DNA from 4 places in the Pseudoalteromonas sp. JSTW genome. Region 1 is predicted to be linked to each of the others. Evidence: predicted binding sites of a transcription regulator. Region 1 holds the regulator's gene; each other region holds the start of a gene.
The links. Region 1 encodes LexA, which represses DNA repair genes until DNA is damaged. Its sites were predicted from a motif close to TACTGTATNNNNATACAGTA; they were not measured.
Positions count from the first base shown of each region.

Region 2: uvrD (DNA helicase II) is a predicted target of LexA. The motif match lies at 2,499-2,518, and genes of this name have one in related genera.
Region 3: GZH31_RS04755 (YebG family protein) is a predicted target of LexA. The motif match lies at 2,803-2,822, and genes of this name have one in related genera.
Region 4: ruvC (crossover junction endodeoxyribonuclease RuvC) is a predicted target of LexA. The motif match lies at 5,255-5,274, and genes of this name have one in related genera.

Region 1 is NZ_CP058972.1:3,424,637-3,432,404, reverse strand. Features, by position in the region: gene GZH31_RS15455 (S41 family peptidase) at 1-715, opposite strand, end outside; gene GZH31_RS15450 (endonuclease) at 814-1,473, opposite strand; gene GZH31_RS15445 (VOC family protein) at 1,588-1,941, shown strand; gene GZH31_RS15440 (hypothetical protein) at 1,916-2,641, opposite strand; gene GZH31_RS15435 (hypothetical protein) at 2,789-3,169, shown strand; gene GZH31_RS15430 (PaaI family thioesterase) at 3,173-3,610, opposite strand; gene lexA (transcriptional repressor LexA) at 3,784-4,401, shown strand; gene coxB (cytochrome c oxidase subunit II) at 4,945-6,087, shown strand; gene ctaD (cytochrome c oxidase subunit I) at 6,087-7,682, shown strand; gene GZH31_RS15410 (cytochrome c oxidase assembly protein) at 7,682-7,768, shown strand, end outside.
Region 2 is NZ_CP058972.1:141,809-149,576, reverse strand. Features, by position in the region: gene yrfG (GMP/IMP nucleotidase) at 1-171, shown strand, start outside; gene GZH31_RS00735 (dUTP diphosphatase) at 184-804, opposite strand; gene GZH31_RS00730 (peroxiredoxin-like family protein) at 929-1,555, shown strand; gene GZH31_RS00725 (YacL family protein) at 1,599-1,967, opposite strand; gene GZH31_RS00720 (hypothetical protein) at 2,099-2,323, opposite strand; gene uvrD (DNA helicase II) at 2,583-4,748, shown strand; gene GZH31_RS00710 (GNAT family N-acetyltransferase) at 4,726-6,798, shown strand; gene GZH31_RS00705 (ABC transporter substrate-binding protein) at 6,875-7,768, shown strand, end outside.
Region 3 is NZ_CP058972.1:1,023,719-1,031,486, reverse strand. Features, by position in the region: gene GZH31_RS04775 (chorismate mutase) at 190-1,341, shown strand; gene dsbB (disulfide bond formation protein DsbB) at 1,486-2,004, shown strand; gene GZH31_RS04765 (DUF6170 family protein) at 2,004-2,306, shown strand; gene GZH31_RS04760 (helix-hairpin-helix domain-containing protein) at 2,332-2,625, opposite strand; gene GZH31_RS04755 (YebG family protein) at 2,876-3,184, shown strand; gene putP (sodium/proline symporter PutP) at 3,321-4,832, opposite strand; gene GZH31_RS04745 (EAL and HDOD domain-containing protein) at 5,209-6,432, shown strand; gene GZH31_RS04740 (VacJ family lipoprotein) at 6,499-7,230, opposite strand; gene ccmI (c-type cytochrome biogenesis protein CcmI) at 7,240-7,768, opposite strand, start outside.
Region 4 is NZ_CP058972.1:2,082,863-2,090,630, reverse strand. Features, by position in the region: gene GZH31_RS09565 (AarF/ABC1/UbiB kinase family protein) at 1-1,166, shown strand, start outside; tRNA gene GZH31_RS09560 (tRNA-Pro) at 1,189-1,265, opposite strand; gene GZH31_RS09555 (arylesterase) at 1,369-1,986, opposite strand; gene GZH31_RS09550 (ABC transporter ATP-binding protein) at 1,987-2,706, shown strand; gene GZH31_RS09545 (ABC transporter permease) at 2,696-5,197, shown strand; gene ruvC (crossover junction endodeoxyribonuclease RuvC) at 5,324-5,848, shown strand; gene ruvA (Holliday junction branch migration protein RuvA) at 5,850-6,470, shown strand; gene ruvB (Holliday junction branch migration DNA helicase RuvB) at 6,478-7,482, shown strand.

The DNA.
Region 1 (7,768 bases):
TGCTGCGCAACTTAAAGTTGTGAGATTCGCCAGCTGTTGGACTAAAAAGTACTTCGTTTAATGTATCGACGCCTGCTGCGGTATTGCTATCAATGCTTACATTGTCAACCGATAGAATAGTATCGCCGCGCTGTAAACCTGCTTTAGCGGCTGGCGAATCATCTTCTAGATAAGCAACGCGCAACTCACGCGGAGGAGTATTCTTAATAAATGCCCAGTTAATTCCGTAGCCAGATACGACACCTGATTGCGCTTCTTTAAAGTAATCTTCGGTCGGTTCGCTAAAGTGGAAGTTATCTTTGTTAGCACCTGAGTCTGTTTTTTGGAACGTTTTTAACTGTGCAAAATAAGCGGCCACTGAATTAAAGTTATCTGGGTTATTATCTTCAATTTCATCGTACCAAAGGTAAGTTTCATTGCTCCAAGAGCGTAACCACATTTTCTCTGTAAATTCAGAGCCTGCTTTATCTGGGTATGGTTGGTTATTGTTGTAAGGATCAGTGCCCGTGCGTGGTATTGCACATTGGTCTTTAAATTCACTCGATGAGGCAAAAGTACCCGCAGTCCATGTTGGTCCAGAATTTGTTGGGGGTGGTGTAGGCGTGCTTGTATCTGGGTTGGTTGGCGTTGATGAACCTCCGCCACCACAGCCAGATAAAGAGAGGCCTGACACTGCAAAAAAGATTGCTACTGCGAGTTTGTTATTTTTAAACATTTGTTTACTTTCCTGTAAATAATTGTTTAAAAAGTATCAACAAGAAAGAGGCAAGGCAATAGAGTACGGTTGTAGTTTTGTAAACAGGTGTACAAATTTTACAGTGCTTTTCTATTGCTTATTTCGGCTATCTCGAGTTTTTGCCATGACTCAAACAAGGTGCGTTGCTTATCTGATATTTTTAAGTCATAGGTTTTTTGCATATAAAAATAGGTGTCTGCTATACGTTTTCTTGCATAAAGTGGTGGTTCGAATACGCGCTGTTTAAAATCTATTTTCACAGGGCATGCGCCGTAGTTGGCGCTGCTGGTTGTAACCATTCCATAGCGGAAATTTGAGCGGTCGGCATTTATTTCACCAATTGCAGGGGCTAGATTATGGATGTCAGCCTCCATTTTACGAAACTTTTCACTGACTTTTCGGCAGTTTTTACGCCCGCCATTTTGCCAACATTGTAATTGGTGCCCAAACTCCCACGCAGGGACTATATGTTCCCATTCAATTCGTTTCGCGCGTGCATTTTCTTTACCAGAGCGAGTGATTTCGTTACGTGGTATGTACCCGCAGACGCTCGGGTCGGGCACCAGTTTTTTTCCTTGGCGTTTAATATCACACCCGCAATATAAGCTTTTAGCGTTTTCGGGTAAGGTTTTAATAAGGTATTTTTTGGCGCTAGAAAAGTTTGAAAACTGTTCCGCAGACGCCGTGAAGCATAACAACAGGCATAAAGTTGCTGATAAAAGTAAACGCATATCCATCACATAAGTGAACTACTGGAAACACTATTGTAAAACGCAGAGCTGAAAAGAAAAAGAGTACGCGCCAAAAGTAAACTATAGTCATTAATAAATACAGTCTATGGGAGTTGAACAATGCGATTGGGTGCGTTTTCTGTGAGTTTAAATGTACAAGATATCCATGCTTCAAAGCTGTTTTACGAGAAATTGGGGTTTACTCAGTTTGCGGGTGAGATAGAGCATAATTGGTTGATTATGAAAAACGGTGAACATTTAATTGGTTTGTTTCAGGGGATGTTTGATAAAACCATGCTGACTTTTAACCCTGGCTGGGACCAAAGTGCGAGACCTTTAAGTGAGTTTAGTGCTTATGATGAACTAGAGGCGCACTTTAAACAACAGGGGATGGCGGTACAAAAGGTCGGTGATGCCAGTTTTATTGTCACCGACCCTGATGGTAACCCTATTTTGATTGATCAGCACGTGTAATCGGTTTACGGCGTCTGATACGGACATTTTGTAGTAATAAAATAATGCCCGTAATACAAAATAATACGCTACTTGCGGCAAAGCTAATTAGTAATGGGTTGTTGAAATTTTCTCGTTCATCATAATCCATGATATGCAACATCCAGAAAAAGTCAAAAATGCGCCACAAAGTGCTACGAACAGTAATGACTTTACCGGAGTCGCCTTCTAAATAAACGGTTGTATTTAACCAATCGTTATAGCTCACTTGCCACACATTGGAGCGGTGACCGACTTCTCTCGCTCCTTTTTCTAGTAACTGCGCACCCGCGACATCCGCCTCGATGAGTAAGTGTGCATTGGCATTGGCAATAATTTCAGTTTTAGTTGGTGTGCTCATAGCACGACCAGATTGACCGTCAAAGTTAAACACGCCTTTATTAGTCGTCACTTCGATGATGGGAGTGGTTAAAAAATGACGGTATTGAATGCTATCAATTTGCTGAAATTGTTTGGTTATTTGGTCAAGAGAAACGGGGTAATCATGCAAGGTAAATGGATTATCTAAGCTACGATTGGCTAAATGTTTACCATGTACTTTTTGAAGGGGTATTGAGCTCATTACTAAGCCCCCTAATAACCAAAAAAAGAGTTGTATGGCGAGTAAGTAACCCAGCCACTTATGCCCTTTACGGGCATATTTAAATACGCGCTTATTCATTGATTACCTCTTATTATTTTTTTATTGGGCAGCGGTATAGACAGAGCGAATCAACGCTCTTGCAGCATTTACTGTATTCTAAATTTGGTTTATGTACAAAACTGAGTTAAAGTTTCAGAGATATCAATAGAGGGTAAAAACGAGAGTATGTCGGAAATTCAATTTTTAAATGTAGATCTGGAACTTGAATCAAAACACGATATGAGTGCGCTGGTAGCTGATTTAAAGAAAAACGCCATGGTTTTACATTACGACCAAGATGAATACCGTCAATTAGCACGTATTGAAGCCGCGGCTGATATCGGCACACCAGATAAAGCTATCAACCAATTATGTGAACTTATAGAGTCGTGCTCACGCAATGCATTAAAGCAATGGTTATCTTGCTCAAAGCGTACTTTCGATATTGGGTTTGAGTCGGGTGACTCACCTAAATGTTTTAATCAAGCCCTGCACGCAGACACCTTATTACGTATTTCAGCGATTGGCGCAGGGCTCGAAATTACTATTTATCCTGTTGAGCGTTAATCGCTAACGCTTGACTACCGCTGCGGTCATTCGTGATACGCAGCATAGTTCACCTGCCGCATTCGTTATTTTAATTTCCCATACAGATGTTCGCTTACCTAAGTGCAGTGGCTTTGCCGTGGCTGTTAAGAGGCCTTTTCGAGAGGCTTTAATGTGATTGGCATTTATTTCTTGGCCAACAGCATAATATGCGGTGAAGTCGACCACAAAATTGGCTGCATAACTTGCTACAGTCTCTGCTAAAACAACATTAGCACCACCATGGACCATCCCCATAGGGTTATGATGCTCTGGAATAGCGGGCATAGTGGCCACTAAATAATCGTCGCCGATTTCGGTTATTTCAATGCCCATTGTTTTCATTAATGTGCCTTGCCCAGTAATACCCTGTTCGAGTTCTTTACATAATTCGAGGGTGAATGGTTGATACCAAATGCTCATTGTGTTTCCTTCGCAAACTAACTTCTTAAGTGAAATATCGGTATACAATATGGTATCTATCCCCACCGTTCAATGCTTGTTTTTTATCATGAGAGGAAGGGGAATTTAAATTTGCGATTTTCAGATAACTGTATATACTCACAGTTAAATGTACTGTATGGAAAACCAGTTGTATGCGCCCATTAACAAAACGCCAATCGCAAATTTTAGAACTTATTAAAGTATTTATTAAAGACACTGGTATGCCACCTACGCGTGCTGAAATAGCGCAAACATTGGGATTTAAAAGTGCCAATGCCGCTGAAGAGCATCTAAAAGCACTGGCAAAAAAAGGCATGATTAAAATGAAGCCTGGAGCAAGCCGAGGCATTCAATTAGTCGAAGAAGACGAGCCAGAACAGCTTGGCTTACCACTGATTGGGCGTGTTGCCGCGGGTGAACCTATTTTGGCGCAAGAGCATGTAGAAAGCCATTGTCAGGTTGACCCTGCATTGTTTAAACCCGCTGCAGACTTCTTATTGCGAGTTAACGGCATGAGTATGAAAGACATTGGCATCATGGATGGTGACTTACTGGCAGTACACAAAACGCAAGTTGCAGAAAATGGCCAAGTTGTTGTGGCACGTGTCGATGACGATGTGACTGTAAAACGTTTAGAAAAAGCAGGACGTAAAGTATTTTTGCATGCTGAAAATGAAGAATTTGCCCCGATTGAAGTGGACTTAGAGCATGAGTCATTTAATATTGAAGGCTTAGCGGTTGGGGTTATTCGCAACGCTGATTGGATGTAGCTTTTTATATTACGCGTTAATCGTTACAAGCAGAGTAATTACTTTATCTGCTTTGCTAAACTTTTTTGAAACAACGCACCAAATTGATTCAATTTGGTGCGTTGTTTGTTTTTGACCGTTTACCTAAGATTTGTTCACCCTTACTTTCTACATAAAGCCTTATACGGCGCAGTTTTCCTTTCTTTTTAAGTTTTTATACTTGCCTTAAGTATTAATTAACGCGCTGATTATAGTTGTTATTTTTGCACCAAAATAAACATTTATTACCACAAAAACTTGCTTATTGCTCATTTTTTAACTAATTGGTTAAGTACATTGTATTAACACCTATTTACGAAAAAGACACACAACAAATGTGTAAGGGGGTTAAACAATGAGTGTGTCGTTCACTGCGTCGTGATGATACACAGACCCAAGCTGTTTGCAGATGACACATCAACCATCGATTGGTTTGGGTATTTAAACAATAAAAAAAACGAATGGGCACCAGCTGTAACGCCTTTTCGCTTTGCGTCTTGCAATAGCATTAAAAGGAGCTGTCACATGGGTAAACTGCGTTACACCTTGTGGCTTATATTGGTAGCACTTCCGCAACTTGCTTTGGCAAATAGCCAATTCAATATGCGTAAAGGTGTCACTGATATAAGTAATAATGTTTATGAATTACATATGACGATATTTATTATCTGTTGTGTGATTGGCATCATCGTATTTGCGGTGATGTTTTGGGCTTTGATACATCATCGTAAGTCTAAAGGGGCAAAGCCTGCCCAATTCCATGAAAGCACGAAGGTCGAGATACTTTGGACTGCAATTCCATTTGTGATCTTAATCGCTATGGCGATCCCTGCCACCAAAACGCTTATTGCCATGGAAGATGCTTCAAAAGCAGATATTACAATCAAAGTAACAGGGTCGCAGTGGAAGTGGCACTATGAATACATGGGAGAAGATATTGCTTTCTATTCGATTTTAGCGACACCGAAAGATCAAATAGATAATCAAGCCGAAAAAACAGAGCACTACCTACTCGAAGTCGACAAACCTCTGGTGTTACCAATCAACAAAAAAGTACGTTTTTTAATGACCTCTGATGATGTAATACATTCTTGGTGGGTTCCTGATTTTGCCGTGAAAAAAGATGCCAATCCCGGCTTTATTAATGAAGCATGGACACGCATTAATGAGCCCGGTATGTACCGCGGCCAATGCGCAGAGTTATGTGGCAAAGACCATGGTTTTATGCCGGTGGTTGTTGAGGCATTGCCAGAAGATGAGTTTGCGACTTGGCTTGCAGACGCAAAACAAGCGAAAGAACAAGCCGCTGCTGCAGATGCCGCATTACTTGATCAAACTCTTTCGAAAGATGAATTAGTTGTTTTAGGCGAGCAAGTCTATATGGCCAGCTGCGCAGCCTGCCATCAGCCCACTGGCATGGGATTGCCTGGTGTATTTCCAGCCTTAAAAGGCAGCCCAATCGTGTTGGGCGATGTGAACGATCATATTGATATTGTTTTACATGGTAAGCCTGGTACAGCGATGCAAGCGTTTGATAAACAGCTTTCAATAAAACAACTTGCAGCAGTCATCACTTATAAACGCAATGCGTGGGGTAACAATACCGGTGATGTCATTCAACCGAGTCAGATTCAAGCAGCAATTGATGCAGCAGCGGAGGCGAACTAATGAGTAACGTTATTAATGAGCAAGCCACTGAGCATGCGCATCACGACCACCATCATCCAGCGAAAGGTTTCAAGCGTTGGTTATATACAACCAACCATAAAGACATCGGTAGTTTGTACCTGATCTTCTCATTGACGATGTTTTTAATTGGCGGCGCCATGGCTATGGTGATCCGTGCTGAATTATTCCAACCAGGTTTACAATTGGTTGATCCTCACTTTTTTAACCAAATGACCACAGTACATGGGTTGATCATGGTATTTGGGGCTGTGATGCCCGCCTTTACAGGGCTTGCAAACTGGATGGTACCTATGATGATAGGTGCGCCAGATATGGCCTTACCACGAATGAACAACTGGAGCTTTTGGATTTTACCTTTTGCCTTCCTTATTTTATTGGCATCGCTGCTTATGCCCGGTGGTGGTCCCGCTTTTGGTTGGACGTTCTATGCACCGCTTTCAACGACTTACAGTAACGACAATACCGCGCTGTTTGTGTTTGCAGTGCATATTATGGGTATTAGCTCAATTATGGGCGCTATCAATGTCATTGTGACAATTGTAAACCTTAGAGCGCCGGGTATGACATGGATGAAACTGCCTCTATTTGTATGGACGTGGCTGATCACGGCTTTCTTACTGATTGCTGTTATGCCCGTGCTGGCAGGTGCCGTGACAATGGTATTGACCGATAAGTACTTTGCGACCAGTTTTTTTGATGCTGCTGGTGGCGGAGATCCGGTGATGTTCCAGCATATTTTCTGGTTCTTTGGTCACCCTGAAGTCTACATTATGATCTTACCTGCGTTCGGTATTATCTCAACGATTGTGCCGACCTTTTCGCGCAAAAAATTATTCGGCTATGCGTCCATGGTGTATGCAACCTCATCAATAGCACTCTTAAGCTTTATTGTTTGGGCACACCACATGTTTACGACAGGTATGCCGGTTGCTGGCGAATTGTTCTTTATGTACGCGACGATGCTGATTTCGGTGCCAACTGGGGTAAAAGTGTTTAACTGGGTGGCAACAATGTGGCGAGGCTCTATTAGCTTTGAAATACCCATGATGTTTGCAATCGCCTTTATTGTGTTATTTACGTTGGGTGGTTTTTCGGGGCTTATGCTTGCTATTACACCGGCCGATTTTCAGTATCATGACACCTACTTTGTGGTTGCCCACTTCCATTATGTATTAGTTACAGGTGCTGTGTTCTCCATTATGGCTGGGGCCTATTATTGGCTGCCGAAGTGGACGGGCAATATGTATAACGAGACCTTGGCTAAATGGCACTTTTGGTTATCGCTTGTTAGCGTTAACGTGCTGTTTTTCCCAATGCACTTTGTGGGGCTTGCAGGTATGCCCCGCCGTATTCCAGATTACGCACTTCAATTTGCTGATTTCAATGCCATCATCAGTATCGGTGGGTTTGCGTTTGGTTTATCGCAACTGCTGTTTGTTTTAGTGGTCTTTAAGTGTGCCAGAGGCGGCGAAAAAGCCCCCGCTAAAGTATGGGATGGCGCTGAAGGATTGGAGTGGGAAGTTGACTCACCAGCACCGTATCACACCTTTGAGACGCCACCGGAGATTAAGTAATGAATCACGCACCTTTGCTTAAAAAGCTGTTGTTAGCATGTTTAGCTATGTTTGCATTTGCCTTCGCATTGGTGCCACTTTATGAC
Region 2 (7,768 bases), 360 kb from region 1:
AAAGCGCGCACTTTATTTGTTGATGACAGTCCCGCAGTGCTCGATGCGGCCAAAGAGTTTGGCATAGGCCATATACTTGCGGTTGCCAACCCTGATAGCCGACAACCGCATAAACAGTTCGATGGCTATTTATCTACCACCGACTTTCGTGACTTCATGCCCCTAAAATGAGCATAAATAGGTTTATTTAGGGTAACGCTGCTCTAAGCCTTGATAGACAAGCTTTGCAAAATCAGCATGCTCCGTACCGAGGCTTTTAACGACTTCAACTAAATGCTCGTTATCTTCTTGACCGTTCCACACCTTTATATAACTGCCATCTTTGTAACCATGATCTTGGCGGAAGAAATTAAGTGTATTTTTGCCAACATAGCCACGATATAAATCGTCGATATCCATGCCAATTTGCGCCATACATCCAGCGAATGCGGCAGCATTAAAACGCTTTTCAGCAACGGCGGTTGCAGCCAATAACTCAAGCGTTTGTTTAAAATCGTCAGCTTGCTCAGGCGCACTTAGTTCAGCTTCAAGTTGAGCGGCAAGTTGCTCGTAACTTGTTTCCCCGTCGATACGCAGTGATAAACCAAAATGGAAAATGTCGACCAGCTCCAAAATAACTTGCTCAGTATCTGGGGTTTGTTTTTTCCACCATTTCCAACCATAGTGGTCGAGCATTTCAGCACACTCAACCCAAATAGCACGATACCATTCAAAACCTTGGCTAAACCATTGCTCATGCACTTTTGTATTCATGGCATTTTGCATCTCAAGCATGACAACGATTTTTTGTAAATTAGCAGACATTTTTAATCCCAACTTGCATTTTTATTTAGCTATATACTACAGATAAATTCAGCATTGATGAAATTAAAAAACAGCTAAGCAGGTCTTCATAAGCAGTTGAAAAAAATAATTGAGGAATACCATGCTGAGAACCCTTCTTGTTAGTGCATTACTTGTGCTATCTAGCCAAACACTTGCAGCCACAGCTCATAATATTGCTGACTCGGCAGAGCACGTCAGTCCACTATTGCCTGGATTAACAATTCCAGATGTTGATTTAAAAGACCAAAACGGCACAACCGTTTCTTTAAAAAAACGTTTTAAAGAAAAAACTACCGTATTAATCGTTTACCGAGGTGGATGGTGTCCCTATTGTTCCAAGCAATTAGCCAACGTACAAAAAATTGAGGATCAATTAGCAGACTTGGGGGCACAAATTATTGCAATATCTCCGGATAGTCCAGAAAAGCTAGCCGAGACTAAAATAACCTCTGCGAACTATCAACTACTCTCTGATGATAGTTTGGCATTGAGCCAAACGTTGGGATTGGCATTTTATCTCGATGACAAGACCGCAAAAATTTATCGCAACAAGTTAGGGGTTAACTTTGTATCACTCGATGGCAAAGCACAGGTTGCGTTACCCGTTCCTGCTGTTTTTGTAGTAGATAAGCAAGGGCTTATCCACTTTCAGTATGCGAACCCTAATTATAACGTTCGTTTAACAGAAGACGTATTGTTAGCCGCAGTTAAATCAGTGAGCGAACAATAAACACACTATCGAGTGATTAATTAAGTAGGGCTTTAAGCCCTGCTTAACGACCTTGCGCAAACGCGTGCCAAGACTCAATTAAATCAACAAAATCCTCAAAACCGCAGCCACTGCTTAAGCCATCTTCTTCAAGCATTAAATCATCATCCTGATACGCCATGAGATCTTCATTATCTTGATGAAGAGCATGAGCTTCAAACAACGCTTCGTCCTTACTCAAAATCAAATCTATTTCTTGGCCTTGCAGTGTTAAGGGCTCATGGCTATTTTTAACGGCGGAAATTAGCGCCTGGACCATCGCTATTTTTTCTTTGCCTATTTCTTCATTCAACCAACGACCGATAACCGCATGTTCAGTCGAAATTTTAATACGTAAACCGCTCATTGGATCGCGGATAAATTGATATTCCATCGTAAATACTCACAACTCTTGATGCAGTAATTATATCGGTTGCGGCATGCAGTAGCGAGTTCAGAAGGCCAAAAACAACACTAGCGCCCAATGGCGCTAGTGTTAATGCTGTTTAGATATATAAAAAATTGCTAGAGTCGCGACTTGAAACGCGCGGCATCAATGATTGCCCATAGGTATACAATCGGAAGTAATATGAAACCAACGGCGACATAAATTAATACCCCACTTATGATCCACGCTAAGAAAAATGCGATCGCCGCCATCAAACGACCTTGCACCAGTTGCCCTAAACCGGGAAAAAAGATATTACATATTGCTGCGATTACATTACCGCCAGAACCTTGCTCTGCCATACTAACCTCTGTAGTTTTTGATGATTATACTTTTTATAAACACACTTCATGCCAACTTATTATATTTTATAAATCAACACGTTAAATTTTCACACTGTTTTTATTTTAGTTCTTTTTGCCACAAATAGGTCAAATTCACAATTTTTATTATGCAATTTTAATAACTTGCCAAAATAGCTGTTTATAAAAACAGTATTTTATTTAGCCTTGCATAAACACCTGTTATACTCCTCTCATTATAGATTGAAAAGGCGTAACGATGGACGTTTCTGAATTACTCGATGGCTTAAATGACAAACAACGGGATGCAGTCGCAGCCCCATTGCAAAATATGCTAGTACTTGCTGGTGCAGGTTCTGGTAAAACTCGAGTACTTGTTCATCGTATCGCATGGCTAATGCAAGTTGAGCAAGCCTCTGCCTACAGTATTTTTGCGGTCACCTTTACCAATAAAGCTGCAAAAGAGATGCGCTCTCGCGTAGAAGAAACCTTAAAAGCGCCTGTTGGTGGCATGTGGATTGGCACTTTCCACGGGTTGTCTCACCGTATTTTGCGTGCACATCATCGTGAAGCAAAATTACCTGAAAGCTTTCAAATCTTAGATTCAGACGATCAGCAGCGAATGATCAAACGCTTACTTAAAGCAATGAATATCGATGATAAAAAGTGGCCAGCGAAACAGTTTAGCTGGTACATCAGTGCTAAAAAAGACGAAGGTCTGCGCCCTAAAGATATTCAGGCTTACGATATCAATGAGCAAATGATGCTGAAAGTTTATGCAGCATATCAAGAAGCATGTGATCGTGCTGGTTTGGTCGACTTTGCAGAAATTTTATTACGCTGCTACGAAGTACTTAACAATCACCCTACGCTACTGCGTCATTATCAGCAGCGTTTTGCTCATATGTTGGTAGACGAGTTCCAAGATACCAATACGATTCAATATGCTTGGTTAAAGCTGCTAGCAGGAAACACCAACAGCATTATGATAGTAGGTGATGATGACCAAAGTATCTATGGTTGGCGCGGTGCACGTATTGAGAATATTAAACGCTTTTTAACCGACTTCGAAGCCGAAACCATTCGTCTTGAACAGAACTACCGCTCAACAGCCACAATATTAAAAGCCTCCAATGCGCTAATTAAAAATAATGCTGAACGCATGGGTAAAAGCCTCTGGACCGATGGTAACGAAGGTGAACCAATTTCGGTGTATGCCGCTTTTAACGAATTAGATGAAGCCCGTTTCGTAAGCAGTAAACTGCGTAGCTGGTTAAATGCTGGTAATGCCTTGCAAGATGCCGCGATTCTATACCGTAACAATGCGCAATCTCGTGTACTCGAGGAAGCCATGTTACAAGAAGGGCTTAAATACCGCATTTATGGCGGCATGCGCTTCTTCGAGCGTCAAGAGATTAAAGACGCCCTTTCGTACCTGCGCTTAGTGGGTAATCGCCAAGATGATGCCGCCTTTGAGCGCGTTATTAACACCCCTGCTCGTGGCATTGGAGATAAAACCCTCAGCCACATTCGTGACTGTGCGCGGAACGAGTCTCTTCCTCTGTGGTATGCTGCAAAAGCCATTATTGAACAGCAGCATCTATCTGGGCGTGCAGCCAGTGCAGTAACAAAATTTTTAGAGCTGGTTGAGCACATTGAAGACAAAATCAGTGATCTTACCTTAGAAGAGCAAGCTAAATACGCGATTCAAACTTCAGGGTTGATGGCCATGTACCAAGCTGAAAAAGGTGAAAAAGGCCGCGCTCGCGTAGAAAACTTAGAAGAGCTCATTAGTGCCTGTGGCCAATATGAGCTACCTGAAGACGAAGAATTCAGCTCACCACTGCAAGGCTTTCTTGCGTACACTTCTCTCGAATCAGGCGAAGGTCAAGCCGATGAGCACGAAGATGCCGTGCAAATGATGACACTTCATTCAGCAAAAGGCCTTGAGTTCCCGCTTGTTTTTATGGTGGGTGTTGAAGAAGGCATGTTTCCTTCACAGCAAAGTAATGAGGAGTCTGGTCGCTTAGAAGAAGAGCGCCGTTTGTGTTATGTAGGCATGACCCGAGCGATGGAAAAGCTGTACATTAGTCACGCTGAAACTCGCCGTTTATATGGCCAAGAAAAATACCACAGCCCCTCTCGATTCTTGCGCGAAATGCCAGAAGACTGTGTTGAGGAAATTCGTATCAAAACACAAGTTTCAAGGCCCCCAGCCGCAGGCCGTTTTAGCTCATCAGTCACACATGCCGCATTTGAAGACAGTGGCTTTAATTTAGGGCAACGCGTTTTACATGCAAAATTTGGTGTAGGAACGGTACTAAATTATGAAGGCAGTGGTGCACAGTCACGTATTCAAGTGAACTTTGATGATTTAGGCAGTAAGTGGCTTGTTACTCAGTATGCAAGACTTCAAGCCTTATAACGACTACCTAAGCATGCTCATCACTGAGCTGACGATTGCCAAGCATCGTCAGCTTATTGTGGTGCAAGGTGATGCAACCTGGTGTTATGCATTTGCCAATCAACTGTCACTGCCAAACACGTATGTGTTTAGCAGTTGCCATCAATTAAAAAATAGCGCCTTCCCAAAGCATGTTCATCAAATTCTTGGACAAGAGTTTCAACACGCGATTTTTGATGGTTTTAGTGGACTGTATGCAGATAAGTTAGCCGCGCTTGCCGGTACAGTTAAAGCCGGTGGTGTGTTTATTTTATTACTCCCGAATGACCCAACATGGGTCGATCCTGCGCTTGAAAACGTCACATCGTTTGGACAAACAATAACGCATAGTTTCTTTAATGAACGCCTAACTACATTATTAGAGTCGCAAACACACATTTTTAAGCAGCACATCACGCCAACGACATATCAAACAATACACCCACATCACGCATTAATTGACTTTTCTCAACAACAGGCGTGTATTGAGCAAATAATTAAAACAGCACAGGGTCGCGCACATCGTCCTCTCGTAATTAGTGCTGATAGAGGGCGAGGAAAATCAGCCGCATTAGGCCTTGCAGCTGCTGCATTAAAGGATAAAAAAATACTGCTGTGTGCGACTCAAGTTAAAGCGGTGCAAACCACATTTAAACACTTAGCTGAACAACTTAATGTCCCTTTGCAAGCCAATTGCAAGCAACTTGCAAACCTAAGTTATAGTGCTCCTGATAACCTCCTTAATGAAAAACCTCAATGCGATCTGCTATTTATAGATGAAGCTGCAGCTATCCCTGTTCCTATGCTAATGCAAATTTTACACTCGTACCCACGTATTGTGTTTGCTAGCACCATGGTCGGTTATGAAGGCAATGGCCGCGGTTATACACTGCGCTTTTTACATTATTTGCGCAGCCAGTTTAAGTCATTAAAGACAATAAACTTAGACGCACCGATCCGCTTTGCAAAGCATGATCCGCTTGAGTACGCCATACGCGATTTATTACTGCTTGATGCGCAATACAATCAAGTCGCTAGTTCGTTACCTTTGCAGTTCGAGCAGGTTAGCAAGGAGCGCCTTATTCGTGATGAACACTTATTAAGCCAAGTTATGGCACTCCTCGCGTTAGCGCACTACCAAACCAGTGTGAGTGATTTACGTCAATTGCTTGATGCACCTGAATTACACTTATTTATTTGCCGACAAGCAGAAAACCTACAAGCCGTCTGTTTAGTCGCAATTGAAGGGGGACTATCGCAAGATATTGCAGAGCAAGTAATAACAGGCGAACGCCGCCCGCAAGGGCATTTAATGGCACAAACATTAACTCAGTTAACGCATGATACGCAGTGGCTAACAGGTCACTCTGCACGCGTTGTGAGAATCGCTGTAGCACCAGAGAGCCACCAACAAGGTATAGGATCTGCCTTATTAGATTTTTGCCAACAACAACTAAGTACGTGCGATTTCTTTGGTGCAAGTTTTGGGGCAAATGCGTCATTAGTTAGGTTTTGGAAAACAAATGGTTTTCGCCTTGTAAAGCTAGGTTTTAACCGTGATAAAGCCACTGCAGAACATGCTGCACTTGTTATTAAGCCATTAAAAACACAAAGCAAAGCAGTCACAGAGCAATTAAAAGAAGAATTTAAGCAAGACCTATCCGTGCAACTATTTGGGCATTTTAACTCTTTACCATGGCAACTAGTTGATGAACTACTCTCAGGCTATTCAACAATAGGTTGCTCTTCAGAAATGCTTAATAGAGCAGACAGGTTACTCAACAACGACGTTTCACTCTTTAAATTACAACCCTTACTGTGGCAGCTTATTTGGCACATGCCTATTAGTCTAAATTTACTCGACCAAGATACAAAAATGATCCTTATTAGACTAGTATTACAGCAAATTGATGTGAAAAGCGTAATTGATGAAGCACACTTCACGGGTAAAAAAGAGTTCGACATTCGGTTCAAAAAAGCAGTACACGATTGGTATGCCCAGTTTACTTTACTTAATAAGAGCAACCGTTAAGCGCCTAGCGATTTGCTTGCTTTTCGTGCCTATTATAGGAAACACTCAACATACACAGCCACCTATAAAATTAGGGATGTCTACCGCACTAACTGGTCCTGCAAAACACATCGGCGAGCAATTAGCACTGGGTAGTACAATCTATTTCAACAAAGTAAATGCACGTGATGGAATACATGGTCAAAATATTGATCTTATTCTTGCTGATGACGGTTATGAGCCTAAAAACACCGTTGTAAACACACGACAATTTTTATTTAATGACAAAATAGACGCTATTTTCGGCTCGATGGGTACACCGACTGCAAATGCGATTAAGCCCCTTTTAGATAGACATCGAGTGCCCTTCCTGATGCCTTTTACTGGTGCTGACTTTCTCCATAACCAGTCAATGCCAAACGTCTTTAACTTACGCGCAAGCTATCAAGATGAAGCGATAGAGCAAATTAATTATTTAGTTCAGGAGCGCAAGCATAAAAAAATAGGGTTGATGATCCAAGCCGATGAGTTTGGTTTTTTAGTTGAAAGTAACTTAATAATGGCACTGCAAAAACACGATTTGGTACCGGTTGAAGTTGCACGTTTCAAACGAAATAGCGAAGAGATATCAAAGGCACTAGAACAACTTAAAGTTAGTGGAGTCACCGCAGTATGCATGGTAGGCACTTATCAACCATTAGCCGAATTTATTAATACTGGATACGAGCAAGGTTTCAAACCCGACTATACCTCAGTATCATTTGTGTCGAGTTTTGATTTATACTCTCTCATTCACCACCCAAGTACTATTATGGTAACGGAGGTTGTGCCAGACCCCAATCAGTGTGACAACTCCTTATGCAAGCAATTTAGAGCAGATATCAAGCCCTATAACACAAGCCCTAACAGAATTATTTTTGAAGGCTATTTGAATGCAGTTGCGTTAGTGAGCGCCGCACAAAAGTGCACAACACCGTTGAATAATCAATGC
Region 3 (7,768 bases), 1.2 Mb from region 1:
TGACTTTATAAACGACACTTCTTACATTAACTGGATGAAACACATTATTTCTCGCACTTATTTTTCGTTTTTTAGCTTCTTTAGATAGAGGAGGCTTAACTGTTTGCGAGATAAATTCACCGAATAGCTAAAGCCTCCCTCTTGGGAGGCTTTTTTGTTTGTGCACTGTTTTGGAATGAGGAAACCAACATGAGCAACGATGCATTAAATGCGTTACGACACGATATCAATGAAATAGATTCCGATTTATTAGTATTACTCGCAAAACGACGACGTATTAGTCACAGTGTTGTTGAATATAAAATTGCCAACAATAAACCGATTCGCGATGAAGCCCGCGAACAAGCATTGCTTGAAAAGCTAATAAGCTATGGAAAGTCGCTGGGGTTAGACGCCTACTACATTAATAATGTGTTCCAGACTATTTTGGAAGACTCCGTATTAAATCAACAGGCCATGTTACAAAAAAGCCTGAACCCAGATGCAATGAGCGAAACGCATCGTGTGGCATATTTAGGTGGTCAGGGCTCATACAGCCAATTAGCGTGTCATAAATACTTTAGCCGCCGCCCGGGTAAGGTCATAGAAATAGGCTGCTCGAGCTTTGAGCAAATCACGGGGAAAGTTGAAAATGGCCAAGCCGACTTTGGCTTGTTACCAATTGAAAACACAAGTTCGGGCAGTATCAATGAAGTCTTTGATTTATTACAACACGCCCAAGTTTCTATTGTAGGTGAAGTCACTCACAGTGTTGAGCATTGTTTACTTGCAATACCGGGCACTGAGCTTTCACACATCAATAAAATATATGCGCATCCACAACCTTTCGCACAGTGCAGTCGTTTTGTGCAAGGGCTCGGTGATATCCAACATGAAACCTGTGATTCGACATTTCACGCGCTACAATCCGCAGTTGAGAACCCGAATAGTGCGGCCATTGGCTCTGCTCAAGCGGGTAAAAATGTTGGCCTCGAGGTTGTTAAGTCTGGACTTGCAAACCAAAGTGAAAACCACAGCCGCTTTATTGTTGTTGCACGTAAACCATTGCAAGTCTCTAAACAAATCCCCACTAAAACAAGTTTGATTATGGCAACTAAACAGCAAGCAGGTTCGCTTGCAGATGCCTTAATGATATTTAAACACCATCAAATTAACCTTGTAAAACTAGAGTCTCGACCAGTGCCAGGAAATCCATGGGAAGAAGTGTTTTACGTTGATTTAGAAGCAAACCTAGATGATGCACATGTAAAACAAGCGCTAGAAGAGCTAAAAGAGCATACCCAATACACACGCGTACTGGGTTGTTATCAAAGTGAATCTCTACAAGCTGTGAGTGTTTAACCTTCATTCATACACATTAAGTAAAGGAGCCGTTGGCTCCTTTACTATTTATCTGCGTTGTTTTTACGAATATTCATCGCAGGCACTTGCACCCTGCGCAGTCCCTAAGCATAATCTTGAAAACAATTAGAAATGAGATTTTTCATGAGTTGGTTAGCTGAGTTAGCAAACAAAAGAACCCCTTGGGTATTATTAGCCTTAACGGCACTCGCATTTGAAATAACAGCCCTGTTTTTTCAATATAATATGGGTCTAGAACCCTGTATTATGTGCATATACCAACGCACAGCGATGCTTGGTCTCTTAGCCGCGGGTATCATTGGAGCAATAAACCCACACGCTGTAACCTACCGATTAATCGCCTTTGCAACGTGGGGAGTCTCTGCCATTTGGGGCTACTTTATCGCAAAAGAGCACATTGCTATGCAAAACAACACAGATCCATTTGCATTTAGCTGTGCGTTTGAGCCAAATTTTCCTAGTTTCATGCCCCTACATGAATGGATCCCGCACTTTTTCGCAGCAACAGGAGACTGTGGCAACATTGATTGGCAATTTGCGTCAATGAGTATGCCCGCATGGATGGAAGTCATCTTTGCCGCATATTCAATTGTTTTTGTCGGGGTTTTAGCAAGCCGCTTACTAGTCAAAAAGTCACTGTAATGATTTACTTTTTTAGCAGTCAAATTCCTGAATTAAAGACCTTTAAAGTAAGGCAGCGTCAGCAGATAATAGCAATTGCACTGAGCCACTTAAGCCCAATGCATAAAATCGTTTTATCTGTGTGCAAACTGGCATTTTTAGCGCCCTTGTTTCTAGGCCTTGCCTACTTTGAAGGTTGGATGCTTTTACCTTGGTTATTATTAGCGGGATTAAGCTACCCATTAATCACAACGCCGGTTGAAAATATGTTCGCTCAACCTCACCTGCGAAAAGCGATACAAGAGTTTAAACAGGGCGAATAGACGCCCTGTTTAAATTACTATTTAGTTAAAGCGAAATTTTTCCTTCTATTTTAGCGAATAATTTATCACCAATCCCCTTAACCTCTTTCAGTTGCTTAACTGATTTAAATGGGCCTTGATTCTTACGATGCTCAACAATGGCTTGAGCCTTCGATTTACCAATGCCAGGTAACTGAGAAAGTTGCTCTACAGTGGCTTTATTGATACTCACTTTTTGAATTTTTGTTTGCACTGACTCAGCTGGTTTTTCAGCGAGTGCCTGAGTCGCCGGCAGTAATGCAAGACTTGCTGCAAATAGTAAACTTGATAATAACTTCATTGTTTCCTCCATGATGTCCTTACGTGGACTGTTAAATAGTCTCGTCACCGAACACTAATTCCATTACATTCGTCACTAATTTGGTGACAAACTAAATAAAGTCAATTTATGCCTTTTTGTCAAATTAATGTCATAAAAAATACACACACGCAGCTTGCAAATTCGGCCCCAAACGATTACTGTATATAAAAACAGTAATCAAAGTAGCGATTACACGCTGCAAATGCCACGCTTGAATGCAGGAGAAATCATGGCTGTTGTTGTTAAATATGTTGTAGAAAGAAACGGAGTCGAGCGCATGACGTTTACTACCAAAAAAGAAGCTGATGCGTACGATAAAATGCTCGACATCGCTGAGTCGTTAGAGCTCATGCTTGAGAAGGTAGATGTACCATTAAGTGAGCAACAAATTGAATCTCTAGCCCTTGAAATAGCAAAAGAAAAAGACCAATTTATGGCTGTCCTAAAAGGCGCTAAAGAACTGCCTAGCAAACCGAAAAAAGCCAAATCAGCAGACACAGATAAAGTCGCTGATATAAAAGAAAAAGCAGCCAGTTAATATCCCTTACTTTAGCAGCGGATATTATTCATCAAAGTAACCGGTCACTCTTAAAGTAGAGTTAAAAAATTAACACAAAAAAGGGCAACTTATGTTGCCCTTTTTAATTACATTCTAAAGAATGACACTTAGCGTCCTAAAGTGACGATTCAACTTCATCAAATAATTGTGTAATTTCTTGTTTTGGCTCTGATGTGTTCAAGCTAACGACCACAATGGCAATACTTGATAAGATAAAGCCCGGTACAATTTCATAAATAATGGCACTTAACTTTTCACCATCAATCGTAATCGGTGCATAAATCCAAAACAGCACTGTCGCAGCGCCCACAACCATTCCCGCTATTGCCCCTTGTAGGTTCATTCGTCTCCAATAAAGGCTAAGCAACACTAACGGTCCAAATGCAGCACCAAACCCTGCCCATGCATTGCTCACTAAATCTAATATAGAGTTATCACGGTCATAAGCTAAGTAGATAGCAAAAACGGCAACCAACATCACACTAACACGACCAATTAATACCAACTCTTTTTGAGACGCGTCGCGATTCAGGTAAATTTTATAAAAATCCTCAGTCAAAGAGCTCGAACACACTAATAACTGCGAAGAAATAGTACTCATGATCGCTGCTAAAATTGCGGCTAGGAGAAAACCTGCGATCAGTGGGTGGAAAATGAGTTCAGATAAAACTAAGAAAATTGTTTCTTTATCGTCGATTGGCATTTGGTTTTCAAGCATATAAGCCGCACCGAATAAACCAGTAAATACAGCACCAATTGCAGACAATGTCATCCAAGACATACCAATACGACGCATGGTAGGCATATCTTTGACAGAGCGCACTGACATAAAGCGGACAATAATATGTGGCTGACCAAAATAACCTAAGCCCCAAGCCATTGCCGAAATAATCGCAATTGTCGAGCCACCTGCAAACCAATCCATCATGTTAAGTGCATGAATTTCTGTTTCTTTGGGTGAGCTTAATAATAGGTCATAGCGAGCATTAGCCAAGGTGTCCATGAAAGGCTGATCAAGCATTGTAAAAGTCGCAATTGGCACAGCTAATAACGAGATAAACATAATACAGCCTTGCACAAAGTCTGTTAAACTTACTGCAAGAAATCCACCAAACAAGGTATACACAACCACAACACCCGTGGTGATATAGAGCCCCATTTCGTAGCTCATATTAAATGAGTTTTCGAATAATTTACCACCGGCAACAACACCTGATGAGGTATAAAGAGTAAAGAAGACAATGATCACAATGGCAGAAATAACGCGAAGAATATTCTTATTATCATCGAATCGATTAGCGAAGTAGTCTGGGATAGTAATCGAGTCATTCGCCTTTTCGGTATACACACGTAATCGCGGCGCTACGAGGAAATAGTTTGCCCAAGCACCTAATACGAGTCCTATTGCAATCCAAACTTTACTTAAACCAAATAAATACATTGCACCTGGCAGGCCCATTAACAGCCAACCACTCATGTCAGACGCACCTGCCGATAACGCAGCTACACTGGGTGATAAATTACGCCCACCTAGCATATAACCCGATACATCGTCAGTTGATTGCTTATAGGCATAAAGCCCTATTCCCAACATAACAATGAAGTACAATGCTAACGAAATTATCATTCCTGTTTCCAAATCAGCCTCCAAAAATTAATCAATGTAGGCTTCTAATCCAAATAATGACTCGCAAGTTACTTAGTTTTAAGACATTATTGGGATAAAAGCCGGTATCACACACGACTATATCATGCTTGTGCCCCACAACTCCAATTAAGCCGATGAGCTGTATAATTTACAATAACAACGGTTTGCTAACAATTTTTCTGATATTTAATTCAAGTTATAGAATTTAAGCACAATTTATCTTAGTCTTAAGGTCTTGAACAAGAGAATAAAATTACGTTTCCCGCATAAAATTTATTTAACTAATGCTATTTTAAGCTCAATGCAATATATTGCGGGAAGGAAATGAATTAACAGATGTGGACTTGCTTCAATTATGTATTTTTACGCTGCGCGCCAACCGATTTTAGATAAGGAAAAGAAACTCATAGGCTACGAGCTCCTCTTTCGGGATGGTGTAGATAATGTGTTTCCAGACATCGATGGCGATGAAGCAACTTCACGGCTTATTGAAGGGAGCCAGTTTAATTTCGGCTTAGAAGATTTAACCGACAATAAACCCGCTTTTATTAACTTTACTTTAGACACCTTACAAAAAGGCTATCCGCTGTTATTAGGTAAAGACCACGTTGTTGTCGAAATCCTTGAAACAATTCAACCGGGAAAACGCCTGCTTGCTTTAGTCAAAGATTTAAAAGAAAAAGGCTATACACTTGCCCTTGATGACTATATTCATCAACCTGTTTGGCGTCATTTTTATCCGTTTATCGATATTATTAAAATCGACTTTTTAAGCTCCGAGGCCGAGTCAATTAAAGAGGTAATTGAGGCAATAAAGCCTTTCCCTCATATAAAATTACTTGCTGAGAAAGTAGAAACCCACGAAAAGTATCAACTTGCTCTCGACCTAGGGTTTAGTTATTTCCAAGGTTTCTTTTTTTCAAAACCTGAAATGGTACAAAGTAAAACGCTGCCTCCGTCAGAGATGGCACTTGCTGAGCTTTTATACGAAACATCGAGTGTTGATCTAAACCTTAAGAAAATCACTGAAGTCTTTGAGCGTGATGTTAATTTATCTTATAAATTATTACGTTACTCAAATTCAGCCGCGTTTAAACGCCGTGCAGAAATAAGCACTATTAAACAAGCACTTATTGTATTGGGAAGTGAAGAAATTAAACGCTTCTTATCGCTACTTTTTGCTGCACAAGTGGCTGCTGATAAGCCTGCAGAGCTTATTCGATTATCACTCACTCGTGCTCGATTTGCAGAGTTATTGGCAATCAGTCACGGAAAATTCCGTGATACAGGAATGGCATTTTTAACCGGTATGATGTCCTTAATGGACGCTATTTTAGATGAAGAGATGTCTAGCGTAATGAATAAGTTGCCGTTGGCAAACGACATTAAAGTTGCGCTTCTTAAAGACGAAGGCCTTTTAGCCAGTTATTTACGCTTGGTAAAACAATATGAGCAAGCTAATTGGCAAAATGCCAATGAAATACAGCAAGCACTTGGTCTGAAGCCTGAAGAAGTTCCCGATGCATACCATGACGCTGTTAACTGGGCGAATGAACAAATGGCTGTGTTTGGCGACTAATACCACCCCGCTTCATCTCCATAAAAAATGCCAGCATTCATGCTGGCATTTTTTATAGGATACTTTTTAAAGATTTTCTAAGAAGTCTTCATCAAAGTCATCAGGCTCTTTTTCGATGGGGGGATTGCCATCGTGAAGCTCATAGAGCTGGCGCTGAAAATAGACATCTTTTACGAAGATATACGGATCGAGCGACTCATTTAATAAACTTTCTTGGTTTATCAATGAGGCACGGGCCTCCACTGCTTTTAAAACAAAAACCAAGACGGTTTGCGGTGTAGTCAGGGCTATTTCTGGTAATACGACGTTATCGACAACATCACCAGTTAAATTACGGGCTGTACTTGGTCCCATGCCTGGGATCATTAAGTAGGCACCATCACCAACTCCCCAAACACCCAGTGTTTGGCCAAAATCTTCATCCACTATCTCTAACCCCAGTGATGAAGCAACATCGAAGAGACCCAACAAACCGACCGTTGAATTGACTAAAAAGCGTGCCAGACTAATTCCCATATTACCAGGCTTACCTTGAAGACCCGCATTTACCATGTCTGTTGGTGCAGTGATATTATCGGTAAAATTCACAATACTGCGTCTAACAGGCATAGGCGTAACGGCCACATAACCAACCGCTGCAGGGCGAAGAATGTACGCGTCGAGTACGTCCATATTAAAATCGTACATTGGACGGTTAAATGACTGTAACGGGTCACGCTCATCAACTTTTTCTTCAGGAATTTGTGCGCATCCTGCTAGCACTACAAAAAAGATAAAAAATATACTGTGCCTAAACATCGGCTATCCTTACGGTATTAACTCATTAATTAGCAACGCGTATTCTTTAACGTTTTTACGCTCTAAGACATCCGAATTACCTTCCAACTCGCCGCTAGAAGTTACCACAGTCTCATCTTTTGATAAACGCGCGGTTAAAATAATTTTATCGACACTCGATAAATTTAAACCATCAACCATGGCATTACTATCACTGAGGGTCACCTCAAGTGGAAAGCTATACTCGGTCATTTTCACAACGGCTAATGGCATTTGTGGACCACTGGCTGCTTTTGCGAAAATAAACAAAGTGCCATTTTCAGGTTGTTTATTGCTAAGTGATTCATCTAAATTGACCGTGATTTTAATCTCACTGTTGCTATCATTGACTGCACCAGCGCTTGCGACTTGTTGCTCATTATTTAAATGTGCATCAATTTCAGCAATACGCTGTGCAATCATTGGATAACGGGGATCATTTTGCTCCATACTAGCAAGTAACACTTCGAATGCAGTTTTAGCTTGCAACCAATCCTTACGCTCATAAGCAATAAGTGCT
Region 4 (7,768 bases), 1.3 Mb from region 1:
TTCAGCGTCTTACCGAGCAGCTTGCCCATTTACGTGGTGCAGCAATGAAATTAGGCCAACTGTTGTCGATGGACAGTGGTGAGTTACTTACGCCCGAATTGTCGGCTATTCTCGCTCGGTTACGTGCTGAGGCGACACCTATGCCACACAAACAGCTCGTACAGGTGATGCGCAACCATTGGGGGGATGCGTGGCTAGAGCACTTATCGCACTTTGAATTACGGCCGTTCGCTGCTGCGTCGATAGGGCAAGTGCATATTTCCTACACTGAAATGGGGAAAAAACTGGCGGTGAAAGTTCAATACCCAGGCATTGCAAAAGGGATCGCCAGTGATGTTGATAACCTTGCTTATCTACTCAAAATAAGTGGCTTGCTCCCAAAAAATGTGGATCTGCAACCCCTTATTGATGAAGCTAAACAGCAATTGATAAATGAAGCAGACTACGAATTTGAAGCACGATACCTAACACGTTATCGCGCTTGCTTAGCCGATGATGAAAACTACGTTATTCCAAAAGTGGTTGATGAGCTCAGCTCAAAGCAGATACTAGTCATGCATTTTGTTGAAGGGCAAGAGATAGAGGCACTTGTAGATGCACATCAAGCGTTAAGAAACAAAGCGGTAGAACAGTTACTGCGTTTATTTTTAAATGAGCTATTTACCTTTAAGCTGATACAAACAGACCCTAACTTTGCCAACTATCAGTATCAAATGGACCAGCAGCGTTTAGTGTTATTAGACTTTGGCGCAACACGTGAATTACCTCAACATATAAGCAATGGTTATTTGCAATTATTATCAGCAGCCGCCAAAAATGACAGGGCAGAAGTTGCAGCAGCAGCCAAGCGTATCGGGTATTTTGGGCAAGAACTAGCGCAAGAATACATTGATAACGTTGTCGATATTTTTCTACTCGCGTGTGAGCCACTTAGCTGTCAAGGCGAGTACGATTTCGCTAAAAGCGATTTACCAAAACGCATCAAAGAACTCGGTCTTGAAATGAGCACTGCATCGCAATACTGGCATGCACCACCAGTTGACGCACTATTCGTACACAGGAAGTTAGTAGGGTTGTTTTTAATCGCTGCAAAGTTAGGCGCAAAAGTAGATGTGAACCAAATATTCACTGAGTTTAAACTGCAACGCAATAAAGAAAGCGATTAGAGATACAGTGGGGGGAGGAAAATGGTCGGCATAGCAGGATTTGAACCTGCGACCCCTGACACCCCATGACAGTGCGCTACCAAGCTGCGCTATATGCCGACATTTGAGGCAATAGTACGTCTTTTTTTATAAAAATCAATACACCTGTGGTCTGATTGCTTGTTTATTGTTCATTTTAAGCAATAAAGACAGAGGCTAGGTGTTAATCTAGCCAATCATTGATCGTTTTATACATGAAATCACGTATTAATGGTTGGGCATCAGCGTTTGGGTGTAAATTGTCGTTTTGCATGAGCTCCGGGCGACCTGCTATGTCTAACATAAAGAATGGCATAAGTTCGCTGTCGGTTTCATTGGCAATACTTTCAAAGCTGTCGGTAAATAACTTAGTGTAGCGGGGGCCATAATTTGGTGGAATCTGAACTTCCATCACGGCAGTTTTGGCACCTGCTTGTTGGCTTTTGTTAATTAAATCACGTAAGTTAGCGTGTAAACGTTTGATTGGAAAACCACGTAAACCGTCATTTCCACCAAGCTCAATAAGTACATGAGTGGGTTCAAATTCGGCTAGCAGGGTATCGAGTCGTCTAAGTGCTCCGCCAGTTGTTTCACCGCTAATGCTTGCATTAACTAAGTTAACAGGTTGGCTTTTTTCATCGTACTTATCTTGTAACAATTTAACCCAACCTTGCTCTTGTTTGAGGCCGTAAGCGGCGCTTAAACTGTCACCTAAAATTAAAATTGTGTTGTCAGCTGCTGCCGTAAGTGGTTTGATTACTAACAGTAAAACGAATATAAAACGTAGGATTGGATGCATCATATGTCAGCGCTTTCTCAATTAAACATTATTCAAGTTAATGGACTTACTAAAACAGTCACCACAGTGGAGGGTGACCTAACCATCCTCAGTGACATCAGCTTTAATGTCAAGTCGGGCGATTCTGTGGCCGTTGTTGGCACATCGGGCTCGGGTAAGTCTACGTTACTGAGTTTATTAGCAGGTCTTGACCAGTCAACCAGTGGCAGCATTCATTTAGACGGCGCTGCATTGCACGATTTAGATGAAGAAGCCCGCGCGGCATTACGCGCTGATAAAGTGGGGTTTGTGTTTCAGTCTTTTATGCTTGTGCAAAGTTTAACCGCGCTTGAAAACGTGATGCTACCGGCAGAGCTTGCTGGTAGTAAAAATGCAAAACAACAAGCCCTAGAGTTACTCGAAAAAGTGGGTCTTAGCCACCGTGTGGGGCATTATCCTTCGCAACTTTCTGGTGGTGAGCAACAGCGTGTTGCAATTGCGCGTGCATTCATTGGTACGCCTAAAATTTTGTTCGCGGATGAGCCCTCTGCAAACCTTGATAGCAAAAATGGCAGATTGATAGAATCTTTACTTTTTGAACTGAATAAAGAACACGGTACCACGCTTATTTTAGTAACTCATGATGAACAGCTTGCTGAAAAATGCCAACAAATTTTACACATTGAAGCAGGTCAATTAGTAACAGTAAAAGAGAGCGAAGAGGTGCAAGCGAATGTGGGCTAAGTTAGCACTTAAACTGTTTTCACGTGAGTTTAAACGGGGTGAATTAACGGTGATCAGTGCGGCTATTGCTTTGGCTGTGCTCACTGTATTAACACTTTCTATGGTAACAGACCGAATTGGTCAAAGTATTGCGCAAAAAAGTAGTGCCTTTATCGCTGCGGATCGTGTGTTGGCCAGTAATCATCAGTTACCAACAGAGTATTTGCAAAAAGCGCAGGAACAGAGCTTACGCACTGCAAAAATTACGTATTTCGATACCATGCTATTTGCAGGTGACGAAATGCAACTTGGCTCAGTAAAGGCGGTTTCTGATAGTTATCCATTAAAAGGCGAACTTAAAGTAAAAACACGCTTAACTTCAGATGCTATTGTTACTGACGAAGTGCCAAAAATGGGTGAAGTATGGCTTAGTGAGTCAGTGTTTTATGCGCTTAATATTCAGGTTGGTAGTCAAGTTGAGCTGGGCGCTGCAACGTTTACAGCAAGTCGAGTGGTTGCCGAAGAACCCGATGCTCCTTTTAATGTTTTTTCCAGTAGTCAACGCATTTTAATTAATGAACGTGACATAGACGCGACACAGGTGATCCAGCCGGGGAGTCGCGTGTTTTATCGTCAATTGTATGCTGGTGAGCAAAGTGACTTAGACACCTTTTATGCTTGGCTTAAACCCCAAATGAAAGAAAACCAACAGTGGTATGGTGTTAAAGACAGGCAATCACCTATTGCGAACAGCTTAAATAGAGCGGAGAGCTTTTTATTACTGGCAGGTTTGTTAGGTATCATTTTAGCGGCAGTGGCAATTGCGGTATCGGCAAAACGCTACTGTGAAAGGCAATATGACCCAGTCGCAATGATGAAAACTCTTGGCGGCAGTAGGGCAACTATCCGTAAAATTTACTTATTACATTTAAGTTTAGTTTGCACAATGTCGGTCATTTTGGGGTTAGTTATTGGTTATTCTTTACAAATGATAGCCAGTGATTACCTTGCTCAGTCAATGGGCACAGAGCTGCCAAGCGCATCGGCAAAACCTTGGCTTATCGCAGTCAGTACAGGCGTGATTTGTGCCGTTATGTTCTCGATTAAGCCGCTGCTGGATTTATTTGATATTCCCCCATTGCGTGTACTTCGTCGCAACTTGGGTGACCGTTTATTAGTGAGCAAAATTCACCTTGCAATGTCGGCGCTAACGGTGTTTTTGTTAATGTGGTTGTTCAGTAATAACATTAAAATTACGGCCATTTTATTTACCTCAACAGCGTTTTTAATCGTGGTGCTATTTGGTCTATCGAAGCTTATTTTTGGTGGGGGTCGTAAGCTAGGCTTAAGTCCTGGTAATAGCTGGTCTTTAGCGATTGCTTCAATTCAAAAGCGAGCGAACGTAAATGCGGTGCAGCTTATAAGCTTTGCGCTTGCTATTAAATTACTGTTGTTTTTAATCGTACTTAAAAACGACATGATTTCAGATTGGCAGTCACAATTGCCAGCCGATGCGCCAAACTCATTTTTAGTGAATATAACAGAAGCTGAGCTTGAACCTATCACGTCGTTTTTAGCAGAGCGTGACATGCCTACGTCAGATTTTTACCCGATTGTTCGTGGTCGTGTTAATGCCGTTAATGGTGAGCTGGTGGCTCGTGAGGTATCATTAGAAGACAATGAGAAAAAAGATGAAGAAGCACGTTCAGGTATTGGCCGAGAGTTAAATCTTACGTGGCGCGCTGAGCTACCCAAGCAAAATGAGTTAATTGACGGTACATGGTTTACCGAGAGCTCAGTGGCAGAGGCGTCATTAGAAGAGTCAATGTTAGCGCGTTTAGATGTAGAGTTGGGCGATACACTCACCTTTTTAATTGGCGCTCAGTCATTCGATGCCAAAATTACCAGTGTACGTAAAGTAAATTGGAACACCTTAAAACCGAATTTCTTTATTATTTTGAGCCCCGATGTGCTGCAAAGTTTCCCTGCGACGTACATTTCATCGGTGCGTGTAAATAAAGATCAAAAGCGAGAGTTTAGTGAGTTATTACGTCAATACCCAACGGTGAATGCGATTGATGTTGAAAGCTTTATTAAGCAAATACGCTCAACAATAGAGCAAGTATCGTTAGCGATTGGCTTTGTACTCGCGATTGTTGTTGCGTGTGGTGCTTTAGTGCTTATTTCGCAAGTGCAAGCCAGCCTAGGTGAGCGTATGCAAGAAATTGTTATTTTGCGTACGCTAGGCGCTAAAGGGCGATTAATTAAAAACGCGACCTTGTATGAATTTTTATTATTAGGCTTTACGGCCGGTTTAGTCGCGGCTGTTGTCAGTGATGTTGCTTTGTTAATTGTACAAAAACAAATGTTCGAATTAGCAGGTAAGTTGCATCCACATATTTGGTTAATAGGCCCTGCAGCAGGTGGGTTATTTGTTGCGTGTTTAGGGTATTTAATGATAGCGCGCACTATGCGAAAAAATACTCAAGGTTTACTGCGGTCGCTAGGATAAAGACGATGTTTAAAAAATGCTCGCAATTGCGGGCATTTTTTATGAACTGTAATTAGTTACTGGTAATTTATACAGTGCTCTGGCATTATTAAATGCAGATGATGATTTTATAGATGGGTCAGTTAGTTGGCGATTATTTTAGGGATTGATCCTGGTTCACGATTAACAGGTTATGGGGTAATAGCCCACCAAGGTACTAAATTTACTTATTTAGGGAGTGGCTGTATAAAGCTTGCTGATCACGACTTTCCTATACGCTTAAAAATGATTTATCAAGGTGTTAGCCAGTTAATTGAACAGTTTTCGCCGGATAATTTTGCCATTGAAAAAGTGTTCATGGCACATAATCCTGACTCAGCACTCAAACTTGGTCAAGCCCGAGGGGCCGCCATAGTCGGTGCGTCAATGGCAGAGTTGCCCGTATTTGAGTACTCAGCCAGACAAATAAAACAGGCGGTCGTGGGGAATGGTGGTGCCGATAAATCGCAAGTACAGCATATGGTTAAAAATATTCTAAAACTGCCGGGAACCCCGCAAGCCGACGCTGCCGATGCGTTAGCAATTGCCATTTGCCATGCTCACTCAGAACAAAATTTAATTAAACTTGCGGGCAGCGCGAGCAAAACCGTAAGAGGACGATTAAGGAAGTAATATGATAGGTCGATTAAACGGGTTACTTGTTGAAAAGCAGCCACCAGAAATACTTATAGAGGTAAGTGGTGTCGGTTACGAAGTGCAAATGCCAATGACCTGTTTTTATGATTTACCCAATGTGGGTGAACAAGCGGTTATTTATACTCATTTTGTTGTTCGCGAAGACGCACAGTTATTATTTGGTTTTAATAATAAAACTGAACGTGCTTTATTTAGAGAGCTGTTAAAAGCAAATGGGGTAGGCCCTAAACTTGGCCTTGCCATTTTGTCGGGCATGTCGGCGCAGCAGTTTGTTAGTTGTGTTAACAATGAAGATGCGACAACCTTGGTTAAACTGCCTGGGGTGGGCAAAAAGACTGCAGAGCGCTTGGTACTTGAAATGAAAGACAGGCTAAAAAATTGGGGTAATGACTTATTCACACCATTTAGCGATAATGCCATTATTGAGCCTGCAAGTAATGATACGCTAGTAGCGAATAATGCTGCGGATGATGCTGTTTCAGCACTTGAATCTTTAGGCTATAAACTACCGCAAGCGCAAAAAGCGGTTAAAGCTGTAAATAAACCAGGTATGACAACAGAGGTTCTTATTAAAGAAGCTCTAAAGTCAATGTTGTGAGTACACCATGATTGAAGCAGATCGCTTAATTGATGCGAGTGAACAAAGTAATGAAGACAGTGTCGATCGTGCAATACGTCCAAAACTATTAAACGACTACACAGGCCAGCCGCATGTTAAGCAACAAATGGAAATTTTTATTGAAGCCGCTCGTCATCGTGGTGAAGCGTTAGACCATTTACTCATTTTTGGTCCGCCGGGTTTGGGTAAAACAACACTGGCTAATATTGTAGCGAATGAGCTTAATGTAAACATTAAAACGACTTCAGGGCCGGTTCTTGAAAAAGCGGGCGACTTAGCCGCGCTATTAACTAACCTTGAAGAAGGCGATGTACTGTTTATTGATGAAATTCACCGCTTAAGTCCACAAGTAGAAGAAATACTTTACCCCGCAATGGAAGATTATCAACTCGATATTATGATTGGTGAAGGTCCTGCGGCACGATCAATTAAGCTCGATTTACCGCCTTTCACATTAATAGGGGCTACAACGCGTGCTGGCTCGTTAACATCGCCATTACGAGATCGTTTTGGCATTGTGCAACGCTTAGAGTTTTATTCGGTTGAAGATTTATCAAAAATTGTTGCCCGCTCTGCTCGATATTTAGATTTAATCATGTGTGACGAAGGCGCCGTTGAAATTGCTAAACGCTCACGCGGTACACCACGAATAGCAAACAGACTTTTGCGCCGAGTACGAGATTACACGCAAGTTAAATCAGACGGTAAAGTAAATGCCGAAGTCGCTGAACAAGCACTTGATATGATCGATGTTGATAAAAGCGGTTTTGATTACATGGACCGAAAATACCTTCTTGCCATCATTGAAAAGTTTATGGGTGGCCCTGTTGGTCTCGATAACTTAGCGGCTGCCATTGGCGAAGAAAAAGAGACTATTGAAGATGTCATTGAGCCATTTTTAATTCAACAAGGATTTATTCAACGCACGCCCAGAGGGCGACTCGTTTCTGATATTGCCTACCTTCATTTTGGTCTTACCCCAGATAAATAACAAAACCCCGCTTAGCGGGGTTTTTAGTTTTTAGATATTAGAAAGTAGATACTAGAAAGTAGATATTAGAAGGTAGATATTAGAAGGTGGATCGAGCGGGGGTTACTGTAGCGATTAAATATAAAAAGCTTGCCTTAGGTTAATGTGGATTTATTTTGCACAAACCACAAACCACAAACCACAAACCACAAACCACAAACCACAAACCACAAACCACAAACCACAAACCACAAACCACGATTGATGGTCTCATTTTAACATCTGTAATTCACATGCTGTTAAGTTA